2 regions of the Gracilibacillus saliphilus genome follow, and region 1 is predicted to be linked to the other one. Evidence: predicted binding sites of a transcription regulator. Region 1 holds the regulator's gene; the other holds the start of a gene.
What was found. Region 1 encodes LexA, which represses DNA repair genes until DNA is damaged. Its sites were predicted from a motif close to CGAACATATGTTCG; they were not measured.

Region 1 (7,607 bases):
CACACCTTCATATGCATTTTCAGCAGTACCTTCTAATGTAGGAAGTCCTTGACGAGTAAGCACTAATGCAGTTGGCTGTGATGTAGACTCCATAGCTAAGCGCCATGCAGCTTGTACTTCATTACCGTCTGCTGGGCGAATAACAGAAAGATTTGGCATAGCTCTAAACGCAGCTAGTTGTTCTACTGGTTCGTGAGTTGGTCCGTCTTCTCCTACCGCAATTGAATCGTGTGTTAATACATATGTTACAGGGAGATTCTGAATAGCAGACAGACGAACTGCTGGACGTAAGTAGTCACTGAATACGAAGAAAGTACCACCGAATACTTTAAGTCCTCCATGTAATGCCATACCATTTAACGCAGCTGCCATCGCAAATTCACGTACACCAAACCAGATATTACGTTTGTCTGGCTCTGCAGCTGAGAAGTCACCAGCATCTTTTAGATTCGTTTTATTAGAACCTGCTAAGTCTGCACTACCACCGAATAACGAAGGTACAGTTTTCGCAATAGCATTTAACACTTCACCTGATGTAGCACGAGTAGCAGCTTCGTCTTTACCTGCTTCATATACTGGTAAGTCTTTATCCCAGCCTTCAGGTAATTGATTGTTAATAGCCTCATCTAATTCCTGACCTAATTCAGGGTATGCTTTCTTGTACGCATCGAATAATTGTTTCCATTCTTGCTCTACTGCTTTACCGTTTTCAACAATTTTTGTATTAAAGTCCTGATATACTTCATCAGGTACATGGAAATCTTCATGTTCCCAATTATAATATTCTTTTGTTAATTTAACTTCATCTTCTCCAAGTGGTGCACCATGTGACGCAGCTGAAGCAGATTTATTAGGAGAACCATAACCGATTACAGTTTTAACTTCAATTAATGTTGGTTGGTCCGTATTTGCTTTTGCATCTGCAATAGCTTGTGAGATGGACTCTGTATCCGTACCATCTTCAACGCGGATTACTTGCCATCCATAAGCTTTAAAACGATCTTCTACATTCTCAGAGAAAGCTTTGTTTAACTCACCATCTAATGAAATATCATTTGAGTCATATAAAGCAATAAGCTTGCCTAATTTTAAGTGACCAGCTAGAGATGCAGACTCATGTGAAACACCTTCCATTAGATCTCCATCACTAACAAGTGCAAATGTATAGTGATCTACTACATTAAATTTATCTTTATTGTATTTAGCTGCCAAGTGTTTTTCAGCCATTGCCATACCAACACTCATCGCAATACCTTGACCTAATGGTCCTGTCGTTGCTTCTACCCCATCGGTATGGTGTACTTCTGGGTGACCAGGAGTTTTGGAATCCCATTGACGGAATCCTTTTAGATCATCAATTGTGACATCATAACCTGACAAGTGAAGTAAGCTGTACAATAACATAGAGCCATGACCTGCAGATAATACAAAACGGTCACGATTAAACCATTTAGAGCTTTTCGGGTTATGATTCATGTGTTGTGTCCAAAGCGTATATGCCATTGGAGCAGCCCCCATTGGCAACCCTGGATGACCAGAATTAGCTTTCTCAATCGCGTCTATTGACAATGTTCTTATTGCATTAATAGACATTTGTTCCATTTGATTTGCCATCTTTTCATTTGTCCCCTTTCAAAATTGCAAAATATGTACGCACATTTATAATCCTATAACGAAATCAGTTTAAAGACAAGTATATCAAGACAAAAAGCGCGTAATTTCTTTAGAAATATCAGTTTTTGCTAAACTTTTATAATTTTTGAAGAAAAAGTAGAATTCTCTACTTTTTCTTCTCTTTTAATCGTTTTAATTTTTCCGGAGTGACATCATTCCCGTTCGGGTCAACCACAGTCATCCCCTTCATATGATTTTTAAATGATTTTCTGACATTTTTCAGATAGGCTTCACGCAAAGATTTTTGTTCCTGCTTTTCTTCATCTGATAAACCTTCTGTTTTCGCTTTATTTGCTAATTCATTAATACGAGCAATTTTTTCCTTTGATAACATAGAGATTTGACACCTCTTTTCTATACCATAATAACGATTGATTTATTCTAGTTTACAATGAAAAAGAGTATACACGAATCGTATACTCTCTCTTTATTCTAATCTTGATTTAATCAGTTTTCAAGTGATTGGTATTCCTGATAACGGCGATGCACAGTTGCTTTAGATACATCGTAACCCATTCCTCTTAAAATCGACGCGATCTCTTGGAAGGTTAAATTATTCCCTTTTAACCTGACTACTTCTTCTATCGGAAATTCTTTTCGTTCTCTACCTTTGGCGAGATGCTGATTAGAAAGATTTTCAGCTGGATTAAATCCATTATTTACTGCCTTCTTCATCCCTCTTTTTATTTTTGCATTGTGTAATTTCCTTTGGTATTCCTCTACTATCGAGACAATTTGTAGTACCATTGAATCGCCTTCCGATAGTTGTAATTCACCATGGTGTGAAAGTGTATATATGTTGACATTTAAGCGATTTAACTGATGAAGTAATGCTATCTTTGTATTTCCTCTTCCAAGTCTTGTTTCATCTTGAATGAGTAGTGTGTCAGCCTTTCCGCTTTGAAACTCCTCTAACATTTCAAAAATACCTTCTCGTTCAATCTCATATCCACTCTGTTTTTCTTCTATTATATTGATGATTTCGAAATTATATTTATTTGCAAACAACTGCAATTCTTCTTGCTGCCGTTTAATAGAAGTTTCTTGCGCTTCCTTTTCTGTACTCACACGACAATAAATGATTGCTTTCGTCATAGATTTACTCCTTCATTTTATAAACTAGTTACTGCTGAAACATAAAAAAAGACAATAGCTAGTATAAAAGCAACCAAATAGAAAATGTCAATCTTAGAAATATTTTTTAACATGATAAATCCCTCCACAGAACTTTTGTTCGTACTTTTATTATACACGAACAGGTGTTCATGTCAACACTTTTCTCGAACGAATGTTTGTAAATCTAATCTTACTATGCTATACTTTGATTAATAAATAATACGTATAAGGGGATTTAAATATGACAAATCTATCAAAACGACAAGAGGAGATATTAGCTTATATTAAAGAGCAAGTAGAGCTAAAAGGATATCCACCATCTGTTCGTGAGATTGGAGAAGCAGTTGGTTTAGCATCAAGTTCAACCGTTCACGGTCATCTAGCCAGATTAGAGAAGAAAGGTTATATTAGACGTGATCCTACTAAACCAAGAGCGATAGAAGTACTTCCACAAGATGGAGAACTGGAAATTCCGAAAACAGAAGCTACATTTGCGCCAGTTATCGGGAAAGTAACGGCCGGTCTTCCTATCACAGCAGTCGAAAATATTGAAGAATATATTCCGATTCCGCACAATGAAATGCATGTAAGTGAACAGTTATTTGTATTGATTATTGAGGGAGACAGTATGATTGAAGCAGGAATATTAGATGGAGACAAGGTAATTGTCAAACAACAAAACACAGCAGAAAATGGAGATATTGTAGTTGCAATGACAGAAGACAGTGAAGCAACTGTAAAACGTTTCTTTAAAGAAAAGGATCATATTCGCTTGCAACCTGAAAATGCAACAATGGATCCGCTAATCTATGATAATGTCAGTATTTTAGGAAAAGTAGTCGGTTTGTACCGAAATATATAGTATATAGACTTAATAAGGTTTAATAAAAAAAGTGCGACCTATAAACGGTAGCACTTTTTTAACTATAATTTTATTACGGTAACTCCATGGCATTAAAAAACTTCCGCTATTTTCCTTTTTTCATAACATAAATTCTGAGCAGTTAAGGACAAATATAAAGGGATAAGAAAATAACCCCGACACTTAAAGTGCCAAGGGTTACCATGAATTTACACTGTTGTTGGAGATTAGCCTAGCAAGCCACCATTTGGTGGTGCAGGTAAAGTGAACGATGGCGGACCATTTGTGTCGTCACAACGGTTTGGATTTACATCACAAATATTTCCTTGTGAATCCTGGATAACTGGACGAGTTACAGTAATCGTTGTGCGTAAAACCACTTTAAATAAAATACCTTCAACTAATTCAATTCCAGCAGCACCTATCACTGGAACTCCAGGTTGAATGAAAGTTCCTTCCACTTCCAGAGGTGTTTCTTGTACGATATCTTGTGGACAAGCTCCTGGAAAATCAGTATGCTCTTGGAACGGAATGGTAGTATCTAAGGTAACTGGTAGTTCGATACCTAAAATTGACACCGTAATAGTAACTGGAAGAAGCCCGATATTAACAACTTTATCCTTAATAACACGAGCATTTTGAGTCACAGCATCCACATTCGGAGTAAGATTAACAGATACAAGATCGTCTAACACTCCTAAACCTGCAAATGCGGTTATAGGTAAAGTCACCTCTGCAACCTTTTGTACCGTTTTTGTTCCAACAAGTGAATTGACAACTACACAATCGTTCGTTAATTTAGCTGGTTCAAGAGCAGGTTTTTTAACATTACACTCGCAGCCTGCCGCTTGTTTTTTAGGTGGACATGGACAATCATGCTTTTTCCTTCTGGTTTTCGGTTTTATAGGAATTTTTCCGGGAACTTCCACTTTTACACCACAATTATGATGAGTCACTTTATTTCATCCCTTTCTGTTGTTTTTTAACCCAATTTCGGATTCTCTATATTTTACTTATTTTGATTGTTTTTGTGTGGGCATTCATTACATAATATGGTGTAAAAGTTCAAATTTTAATTTATGAGTAATTAAAGCTAAGAAATATATTCAAAGAAATGTAATTTAAAATTAAGTTATCAAATAAGAAACTAGTATTATTAACTACTTAACAATAAACAGATAGACTCGCCCATAAATGGAAACGACTTTATCACGGTATGCTATCGTCTGTAAGATTACCACTTCAAACTTCGAGTAACACGATGATAAAGTTATGCTCAGTGGTGGCCAAAAACCTAACTGAACAAAGGCTTTATTTTGAACAAGGAGTACATTCCAAATCGCTCCTTTGTTACAGCGGTTTTTTTGTATTCATGACTCACTAGAATGTTCCATTGTTTAAATTCTGTTGCAATTCTTTCACGACAAGTGAAGGTTCACTTAATTTTCCATCTACCACAGTACCTAGATATTGCTGGAGTTTCCGGATTGTTTGTGGTCCTAAATAACCGTCAATCTTAGCGCCAACCTTACTTTGTAATGCCTTAATAACTAAGCTACCGCCTTTACCAAAAGTGATACCTGATACGATCTTTGAGGTAACTTCATTGCGTAATTGATTGCTGATAACACCATCAACCACGGTTCCAAGATATTTTTGAAGTGCTCGTGTGGTTTGTTCTCCCCACCATCCATCTATTTTTAGGTTGGCTTTCTTGCTCTTTTTCCTGCCAATAACTGCATCAGGATTAATTGCTTTGACTTTTTCTTTCAAATTGAATATTTTAATCAAACCATCTACATGACCTTGAGCAATGCCCTCTAAAAAAGAATCCTTTTGTAACCTAGCTGCATCATCTTCAGAATCAATAAAGCCATTTTCCGTTAGTAATGCTGGCATATTAGATTCACGCAGCATATGGAAATTAGCTTTTTTTTGACCACGATTAGCCAAATTAACTTGACCAATAATGGCTCGGTGCATCACGTTACGATACTTAGCTGAATGTGAGCTATTAGATAATCCATTATAAATATAATCTTCATAGCCAGTTCCACCACCTGCGTTAATATGAACAGATACTAAATAATCTGCTCCCCATTTATTAGCATCATTCGTACGTTGATTTAACGATAATGTTTTATCGGTAGTACGACTTAGACGAACAGACAGGCCTTGGTACTGATTTAATTTTTCTCTTATATTCAACGATATAGCTAAGTTTAAATCTTTTTCTCTTAGCCCGTATCCCGTTGCACCTAGATCATTACCACCATGACCTGGATCAATATAAATTTTAACCATCTTTATCCTCCTCTGATCACCAAACTCTTCTCGTAATACTTCCGTCAGTTTTTTGTCACTTACTTCATTTATATGCTTAAACTTATTTGCTAGGTTGGACGGTACCATTACATCAACCTAATTAAGATTCTTGAAGATCAATAGAATTACCCTTTTATCTATTTTCGAGATTAAATAGCCTGCATTTTAACTATTATAAATATATAATTGCCCCAATCTTGCACCAAGTACCTCGATGGTAATCAATTATTGTATGACCGAGATATTTGTATTGTCTGTCCTGGTGCTAGTATAATTTTTTGTTTATTCCTAAAGAGTTGGGAGTTTTTTTACAAGAATATTTGGTATTTAGGAAGAAATTAAATCCCCCTGTATTAACGTCCCAATTAAGGACACATTAAAATATGATGTCGAACTTTGTGATAAATATAGGAGGGCATTTTATGAAATACAGGGAATATTGGGAGCAGATATACGAAAAACATGAAGAGTTAAATTCGATAATATCTTCTTATTGGAATAATTACTCCCACATGGGAACTTGGCAATTTTGGGTTGTGATTTTTTTATTGTTATTTCCCCTATTCTTGCTCTACTTTACAGTGGATAGAAAAAGGTTGTTTGAATTGTTTTTCTTTGGATACACTGCTCATATGCTATGGGCATATATTGATATTATGCTCGAAAGTTACGGTTATTTTGTTCACCCATACTTTCTTATACCAGCATTGCCGCTAGCACTAAATATGACTGCTTCCGTGCTTCCTGTAGGCTTCTTACTTGTGTATCAATATTGTACTAATAATCAGAAAAACTTCTATTTGTATACTCTAATTTTAAGTGCAGTCTTTGCATTTGGTTTTGGAAGCTTAGAAGCCCATTTTGGATTGGTAATATTCAATAAAGGAATGAATCAATTTTATCTGTTCCTCATCGATATAGTCATAGCATTTAGTTCTTATTGGTTTACGAAATTCATCAGAAGAATCGTAAATAATCAAAGATAATTACTCTATTATGGAGGTATTAGTTGAAATGTGTAAAAACATTTAGCTTTTTTCAAAAAAAGTGGGGCAAATGTGGAGCATCTGGTGGGGCAGAAAAATTATTAGCACCTCCTTACTCGGTAGGTGCTATTTTTTCTTTTGCTTCGTTAAATAGACGCAGAATATCAGGTTGTAAACTACCTTCCTCTATGTTCATATATTATGAAGAGTTAATAGAATTAAATGAGAAAGCCTTTAGCTAAGGCTGCTTTTTTTGCAGGAATTTTCGCTATGATATAATTACCTATTGTAAAATGAAACTCCTAATAATAAACCTTAGACAACTACTTATCACTTTTATGGAAAGGAATAGGTAAATGGATAATCAAAAGTTTCATTATAAGGTGAAATGTTATAACTGCAAAAGAGAGTTTAATGGATACGAAGGAAGTTTAAAATACAACCAGTATAAGCAAAATAGGTATGGTGTCTTTTGTTGTGAAGATTGTGGCCATAGAATACGAATGGAAGCTATAAAAAATTTCTTCAGAAAAATTATAAATAAAAAATCCCTACCACAAAAAATGAAGGGCGTAGTGCAATGACAGTATTTCTCAGAGGCACTGCTTTTTAGGCATGACCTGAATCTTGTAATTTGCCGTGAT
Region 2 (7,607 bases), on a different contig from region 1:
TGCTAACCAAATGGCAATGTACGTGAATACACCTGTTTTTTTCGTTATCGCTACTAATACCATCATTGCAAAAAGAAGTGCTACCGTGTTCCAATCAATATAGGATGTTACCGCATCTTCCCAGCCATAGACACCTGTTAATAGTAACAGTACACCACCAGCTAGGGCGACTAACGCTTGATTTATTTTTTCTGACATTATAAATATATAACTAATAATAAAAACGGCAACTGCGATGGTAACTGACATGAAATGTCCCCTCTCTAATCTTCATAGTAAGACAAGTTATATTACCATCTATATTCTTATTTTTTGGAACTATTCAAAAAAGCAGTTCTTCTATTTTGGAGGGACATGCATACATAATTAAAGAGGACTTTTAAATAATCAGGAGGTGTGATCGATGAAAACAGTTGTTGGCGTCTTGTATGGCTGGATCGGAATTTTTGTAGTAATGATTCTTGCCAGTGTTATTCTTACACTATTGTTACGTTTCACTTCTTTAGGCGAATCTACACTCGAAATGGCTACGTTATTTATCAGTTTTATTGCGTTATTTACAGGTGGATTAATCGCAGGATTAAAAGCAAAGCATAAAGGAATTCTTATCGGTACGATTACAAGTCTATTGTTTACGTTTGTCGTCTTTTGTTATCGTTTCCTTGGTTTACAGGCGGGTTTTTCAGTTGTCGAACTAGTAAACCATAGTGCATATTTATTGTTAGCGATAATAGGGGCAATTATTGGTGTCAACCTATCTTCCGAGGAAGAATCAGCCTAAAAAGATTCATTCGTAGTAGATACAAACTGCGAAGGAATGAAAATTTTGTAGAGTGAGGCCTTCTTCCATTCCTTCCATAAGGAGTGCTGGGATACCGCTCCGGCAGAATACTGCGCTTTCCGTGGGCTCGGCTTCAGCTAACTTGGTGAAGAAAGGCACTTCACCAAGTGGATCTTCAGCTCTCGCAGTTCCACAGGAGTCTCCGTATTCTGCCTCCGCTATTTTGGTTCTCTGATTATAGAAAGAAATGAACTCATGGGACTAAAATTTTCTGTTTTATTACAGTACTAATTGGCTGTGAATGCTCCTTTAGCATAGTCGTACCCTACACTACATATGGTGGAGGAATCGACTGGTTGATTTCGGATTAGTGTTGTGGAGCATTTCTTAACGAAGGCCGCCCACTTTCACTCCTGCGGGAATTGTTTGACCTGAAGATCCACTTTTTCGAGCGGTTTTTGCTCGAAAAAGTTAGCTGAAGGGCAAACCCCACGGAAAGGGAAGTGGGCAGCCAGAGTGGTAGTTATCATCACTATATATTTCAAAATTATCTCTTAATGCAGTACGAGTACCGGAGGAGAACAAATCCATGTCCAGTTACTGCGCAGCTTATGTATTTTGTGCAATATTTTAGTTTTGTAGAATAAAAAATACCATGACAGTTTGAAAGGCCATGGTATTTTTCCTTATTTTTAGCTTTGTTCTACTACTTCTCTTACTGCCGAACGATCGTATGTAAGTTTCGTTCCATCCCCAGCTAGAAGTACGATCTGATCTTCATCCAGTGCGTGTACAGTTGCATGGAATCCACCAATTGTGACGATCTTGTCACCTTTTTTCAATTCTTGTTGCATTTGACGGACCTGCTTTTGTTTTTTCTGTTGAGGTCTGATTAACAAGAAATAAAAAATCACAACCATTAAAATCAGTGGTCCAAAAGTTGCTAAAATTTCCACTCACTTCGCCCCCTTTCTAGAAGTTCTTTGCGTTTGGCTTGTTAAAACCATATTGTTCAAAGAATTCCTCTTTAAAATCACCAAGTCGGTCTTGCTTAATCGCTTCACGGACTTGCTCCATTAATTTTAACAGAAAATATAGATTATGATAAGTAGTAAGTCTAAAACCAAATGTTTCATTTGCTTTGACTAGGTGTCGAATGTAAGCCCTTGTGTAATTTTTACATACATGACAATCACAATTTGGATCTAATGGTGAAAAATCTCGAGCAAATTTCGCATTTCGAACAACCAATCGCCCCTCAGATGTCATACATGTTCCATTACGAGCAATCCTTGTCGGTAACACACAGTCAAACATATCTACACCACGAATCGCACCATCAATCAACGAATCAGGTGATCCTACCCCCATTAAATAACGAGGCTTGTCTGATGGTAATAATGGTGTTGTAAATTCAAGCACTCGATTCATCACATCTTTCGGCTCCCCTACTGATAAACCGCCAATTGCATAACCAGGAAAATCTAAGGATGTTAAGTCTTGAGCACTTAATCGACGTAGATCCTCATATTCTCCACCTTGAACAATACCGAATAATCCTTGGACATCTTTTCGCTCATGTGCTGCTAGGCAACGCTCTGCCCAACGGCTAGTACGTTCAACAGACTTTTTCATATAGTCATGTTCTGCCGGATATGGCGGGCATTCATCAAAAGCCATCATAATATCCGAACCTAATGCATTTTGGATCTGCATCGCTTTCTCCGGTGATAAGAACAGTTTCTCACCACTTAAATGATTTCTAAAATGAACCCCTTCCTCTTCAATTTTTCGTAAATCGCTTAAACTGAAGACTTGAAATCCCCCAGAATCAGTGAGAATCGCACCATCCCAGTTCATAAATTGATGCAGTCCACCAGCTTCTTTCACAATATCTTCTCCTGGTCGTAACCATAGGTGATATGTGTTAGATAAAATAATATTCGCACCCATCTCCTCTAATTCCTCTGGACTCATTGTTTTCACTGTCGCCAAAGTACCAACAGGCATAAAAACGGGTGTTTCAAATGTTCCGTGTGGCGTGTGCACTTTCCCAAGCCGAGCACCAGTTTGTTTACAGGTTTTAATATGTTCATATCTTATAGCTGTCATAATGGTTTCCTTTCCTTACAAAATTAGCATGGCGTCACCAAAACTGAAAAATCGGTAACGTTCAGCTACTGCTTTGTTGTAAGCTGCTAAAATAAAATCGCGGTCAGCTAACGCGCTTACTAACATAATCAAAGTTGACTTCGGTAAGTGGAAATTCGTGATTAAGCCATCAATCGCTTTAAATTGATATGGAGGATAAATGAAAATATCGGTCCAACCATTTCTTTCCTCAAAATTTCCACCAGTATCCCGAGCAATTGTTTCTAACGTTCTTGTGGAAGTTGTTCCAACAGAGATAATTCGATCTTCTCTTCTCTTTACTGCATTTAATTGTTCAGCAGTCTCCTGTGTCATTTGATAAAATTCTGCGTGCATTTCATGTTCTTCGATATTATCTACACTTACTGGACGAAATGTTCCCAAACCTACATGCAACGTAATAAAAGCAATTTCCACACCTTTTTGCTTGATTTGCTCTAATAACTCTTCTGTGAAATGCAACCCTGCAGTCGGTGCAGCTGCTGAACCTTTCTCTTTTGCATAAACGGTTTGATAGCGATCGCGCTCATCTAATTGTTCCTTAATATATGGTGGGAGTGGCATTTCTCCTAATTCATCCAATACTTCATAAAAAATACCTTCATATTGAAAACGAAAGACTCTTCCACCATGTTCTTTCGTATCAACACACGTTGCAGTAAGTTTTCCTTCACCAAAACTAATGGTAGTACCTACTTTCACTTTTTTTGCAGGCTTGACGAGCACTTCCCAATTATCACCTTCCAATTGGGTTAATAATAAGACTTCTACTTTTGCACCTGTATCTTCCTTCACACCATACAATCTTGCAGGTAATACTTTTGTATTATTTAATACTAAACAGTCACCTGGTTTTAAAAAATCCAAGATATCGTAAAAATGATGGTGGGTAATTGAACGATTTTCTCGATTTAAAACCATCAAGCGCGAACTTGCGCGATTCTCTAATGGAGTCTGAGCAATTAGCTCATCTGGTAAGTCAAAATCAAAATCTTCTATTTCCATTTTTCTTCTCCTTCTATTTGAATCGTCCGATAATAGCAAAAATCACCGTTAAAATAATACTGATCACAATCGAAGTCATAATCGGGAAATGGAAAGAAAAGTTTCCTTTTTTAAAACTGATATCTCCTGGCAACTTCCCAATCATTCCCCATAACAGACCAACGATAATAAAGACAACCCCTATTACAATAAAGATTTTGCCAAAATCCGTCAAGCTTCAGGCACCTCCCGCTCAAAATGCGCATATGCTTTTGGTGTCACTAATCTTCCTCTTGGTGTACGCTGGATAAAGCCTTGTTGTAATAAGTATGGTTCATAGACGTCTTCAATTGTTTGCGATTCCTCACCGATGGATGCTGCGATCGTATCTAATCCAACAGGACCACCTTTAAAACCATCCATCATCGCTAATAACAACTTATGATCAATATGGTCAAGCCCTTCTTGATCGACTTGTAACATTTGCAGAGCCTTCTGTGTAGTCTCTATTGATATACTAGCTTCTCCTTTAACTTGTGAAATATCGCGAACTCTCTTTAATAATCGATTGGCAATACGTGGTGTACCACGGGATCTCCTCGCTACCTCTAACGCTGCAGCTTTATCAATTTCCACCTGAAAAATATCGGCAGTTCGTTCGACGATGGCACAAAGGTCCACCACTTCATAAAATTCTAATCGTGACAACACACCAAAACGATCACGCAATGGTGCCGACAGTAACCCAGCACGTGTTGTTGCCCCTACTAAAGTAAAAGGAGGTAGATCTAATTGAACAGAACGTGCGCTTGGCCCTTGCCCAATGACGATATCTAAACAAAAGTCTTCCATTGCCGGATATAGAATTTCTTCTACCGCTCGAGGTAAACGATGAATTTCATCGATAAAAAGAACATCGCCAACTTCCAATGAAGACAAAATAGCTGCCAAATCCCCTGATCGTTCAATTGCAGGCCCTGACGTCTGTTTAAACTGTACCCCCATTTCATTTGCGATTATCTGCGCCATTGTAGTTTTTCCTAGCCCGGGAGGTCCATATAATAAGACGTGATCTAAGGCTTCATTCCGCATTTTAGCTGCTTCGATAAAGATCGACAAGTTTTCTTTTGCTTTATGTTGCCCAATATATTGTTTTAAAACTTTCGGCCGGAGACTGAGCTCTTCTGTTATATCTTCTTCTTGAATTTCACCTGAAATGATCCGCTCTTCCATTATGAAGCTCCTTTCTCCTTATTTCATTAATAATGCTAACCCTTTTCGTATATATGTATCCGCAGTATCACTCTGTTCTTTCGTTAATACCGGTTTAATATGATTAATTTCCTTTTCCGAATAGCCTAGTGCTTTTAGCGCTTCAATTGCCTCTGTTAATGCCTGATTACTTTCAGGTGTTCCATCTGTATGTTGTTGCGCCATATTTTCAGCTTGATAGTCAAAAGGAAGTTTTCCTTTCAGATCAAGAATCATCTGTCGCGCTGTTTTCTTTCCGACACCTGGAAAACTTGTTAAAAACTTTTCATCTTCTTGTTCGATTGCAACAACAAAGTCCTGCACAGAAGTTGTGGCCAGAACAGCTAATGCGCCTTTTGGTCCGATTCCGGAAACATTAAGAATCTGTGCAAACAAAGTCTTTTCTTCCTGATTTTGAAACCCGTATAATATTTGAGCATCTTCTCTTACATAATGATACGTATACACCTTTTGCCTTTGACCAACTTGTGCTTGGAAACGATAAGGATTCGGACATATCACTTCATATCCAATACCGTTTGTATCTAATATAATAGTTTGCTCCGTTATTTCCGCTACTTCCCCATTTATATATGCAATCATATCATGAACTCCTCTTTGATCCAATTCTATTTATAATTTACAATCATACGTTCGTATTAATCTTAGCTTATCTCAGGTCGTTTATCAAGGTAAGCAAGAGCAAAATAAATGAAAGCGCTTGTTTGTGTGTGATAAAGTAAGAGAATGACTTTATTATAAAAGGATGGACTACTATGTCAAACAATCGTCAAATGTTATTTTTGAAAGCGTTAACGCTTGTTAACGCCAGTCACAAAGGCCTTATACTACCATTTTTACCATTATTTTTGAGTTTTAGAGGTTTCTCTTCTGTTGAGATTGGAACCATTTTAGGTATTGCTCCCATGGTAAGTATTGTAGCACAACCTTTTTTCGGTTACATCAGTGATAAGTATAAGACCATTAAAGGATTACTTTTAATATTATATTTTGCAGTCATCGCTATTAGTTTCAGTATTTTTTTCAGCACTTCATTTATTATTGTTTTTATTTCTTTTGTTGCCTTTCACTTTGTAATGTCACCTGCTGGCCCGTTACTAGATAGTATGGCCATCAAAAGCTTAGGTTCGAAAAAACGTGATCAGTACGGTAAAATTCGTCTTTGGGGATCTGTCGGATTTGCGTTTACTGCAGTAGTTTCAGGACCTATTCTAGCAATGATTGGTATTGATAACATTTATATTTTATTTTGGATTCTGATTTTGCTATTAATCTCTCTAACCTTGTTTCTAAAAGATAATAACCAGGCAGCCGACAAAGTTTCTTTGCAAGGAGTCAAGCAAGTATTAACGAATAAAGGATTTATAATCTTTTTGTTTTTGTGCTTTCTCGTTATGATTCCGCACCGAATGAACGATACCATGCTTGTTCTTCATTTAGAAGATTTAGGAGCTACTACCTTTTTAGTCGGATCTGCCTGGGCGCTGGCTGCTTTTAGTGAAGTACCTGTCTTTTATTTCTTAACACAGAAGATCCTGCAATTTCACCATTTATTTCTACTTGGTGTTGTTGCTATGTTTTTTACAATCCGTTGGTTATTGTATGGCTTTATTGAATCTGCTGAATGGATTGTGTTTTTCCAAATATCACAAGGACTCACATTTGGTTTGTTCTGGCTCGTTGCTTTACAAACTGCCGTGAGCTTTGTCCCCAACCATTTACGTAGTACTGGCCAAGCATTACTAATGTCGACGTGTTTTGGATTAGGTGGTGCGGTAGGAGGTACTGCTGGGGGAGCTATCCTAGACAACTTTGGTTCTCAAACCATGTATCAATTAATGGCAGCTATGACTTTTTTAGCGATGATTGGTATTTTTACTTCCTATAAATTGAAACAATCATCAGTGGAAGGATGAATAATAGTTAAGCTTATCAGGGTGTTTACTTAAGCGTTGTTGTGGGGGGCATATCAAAAAATAGTTGAACGATGATTTAGCATCGTTCAACTATTTACTGCTTCCACATCTTGATAAGATCGAAATGTTTCTAGCACTTCTAAATAATCTTTCTTAGAATTAATTTTAATACCTTCTTGTAATTCTTCGTACAAGTGTGATTCTAATTCTTCGGTATCAATTTGATAAAAGGATTGCACAGCTGCTTCATGTACTGGAACACCTTCAAAGATTGTCAATTGTCCATCTTTAATACCAAAGTATCCATTTGCTTTCAGGTATGGTGAAATATCATCCACTTCTTTTCGAAAACGAATAAAACCATCGCTCTGCTCCATCACTTGCCACTCTTGGTATTCAGACCAGAAATCTTGCATAGAAGCGATGGTTTCTTGGACATTCTCTGTTTCTATATGTCCATCTATATATTGTTTCTCTAAAGTTAGTTCAATTGTTAGTGGGTC

Region 2: ruvA (Holliday junction branch migration protein RuvA) is a predicted target of LexA. The motif match lies at 5,811-5,824, and genes of this name have one in related genera.

Annotation. Positions count from the first base shown of each region.
Region 1 covers NZ_WJEB01000001.1:835,711-843,317, reverse strand. Annotated here, with positions in the region: gene tkt (transketolase) at 1-1,614, opposite strand, end outside; gene GHT08_RS04095 (DUF896 domain-containing protein) at 1,781-2,008, opposite strand; gene GHT08_RS04090 (YneB family resolvase-like protein) at 2,122-2,769, opposite strand; gene lexA (transcriptional repressor LexA) at 3,032-3,652, shown strand; gene GHT08_RS04080 (hypothetical protein) at 3,880-4,608, opposite strand; gene GHT08_RS04075 (N-acetylmuramoyl-L-alanine amidase family protein) at 5,033-5,956, opposite strand; gene GHT08_RS04070 (hypothetical protein) at 6,400-6,963, shown strand; gene GHT08_RS04065 (hypothetical protein) at 6,987-7,205, shown strand; gene GHT08_RS22110 (hypothetical protein) at 7,320-7,547, shown strand.
Region 2 covers NZ_WJEB01000024.1:29,523-37,129, forward strand. Annotated here, with positions in the region: gene GHT08_RS15180 (ArsB/NhaD family transporter) at 1-249, opposite strand, end outside; gene GHT08_RS15185 (TIGR04086 family membrane protein) at 404-781, shown strand; gene yajC (preprotein translocase subunit YajC) at 1,474-1,737, opposite strand; gene tgt (tRNA guanosine(34) transglycosylase Tgt) at 1,754-2,893, opposite strand; gene queA (tRNA preQ1(34) S-adenosylmethionine ribosyltransferase-isomerase QueA) at 2,909-3,937, opposite strand; gene GHT08_RS15205 (DUF2905 domain-containing protein) at 3,951-4,151, opposite strand; gene ruvB (Holliday junction branch migration DNA helicase RuvB) at 4,148-5,149, opposite strand; gene ruvA (Holliday junction branch migration protein RuvA) at 5,168-5,770, opposite strand; gene GHT08_RS15220 (MFS transporter) at 5,944-7,104, shown strand; gene GHT08_RS15225 (BofC C-terminal domain-containing protein) at 7,191-7,607, opposite strand, start outside.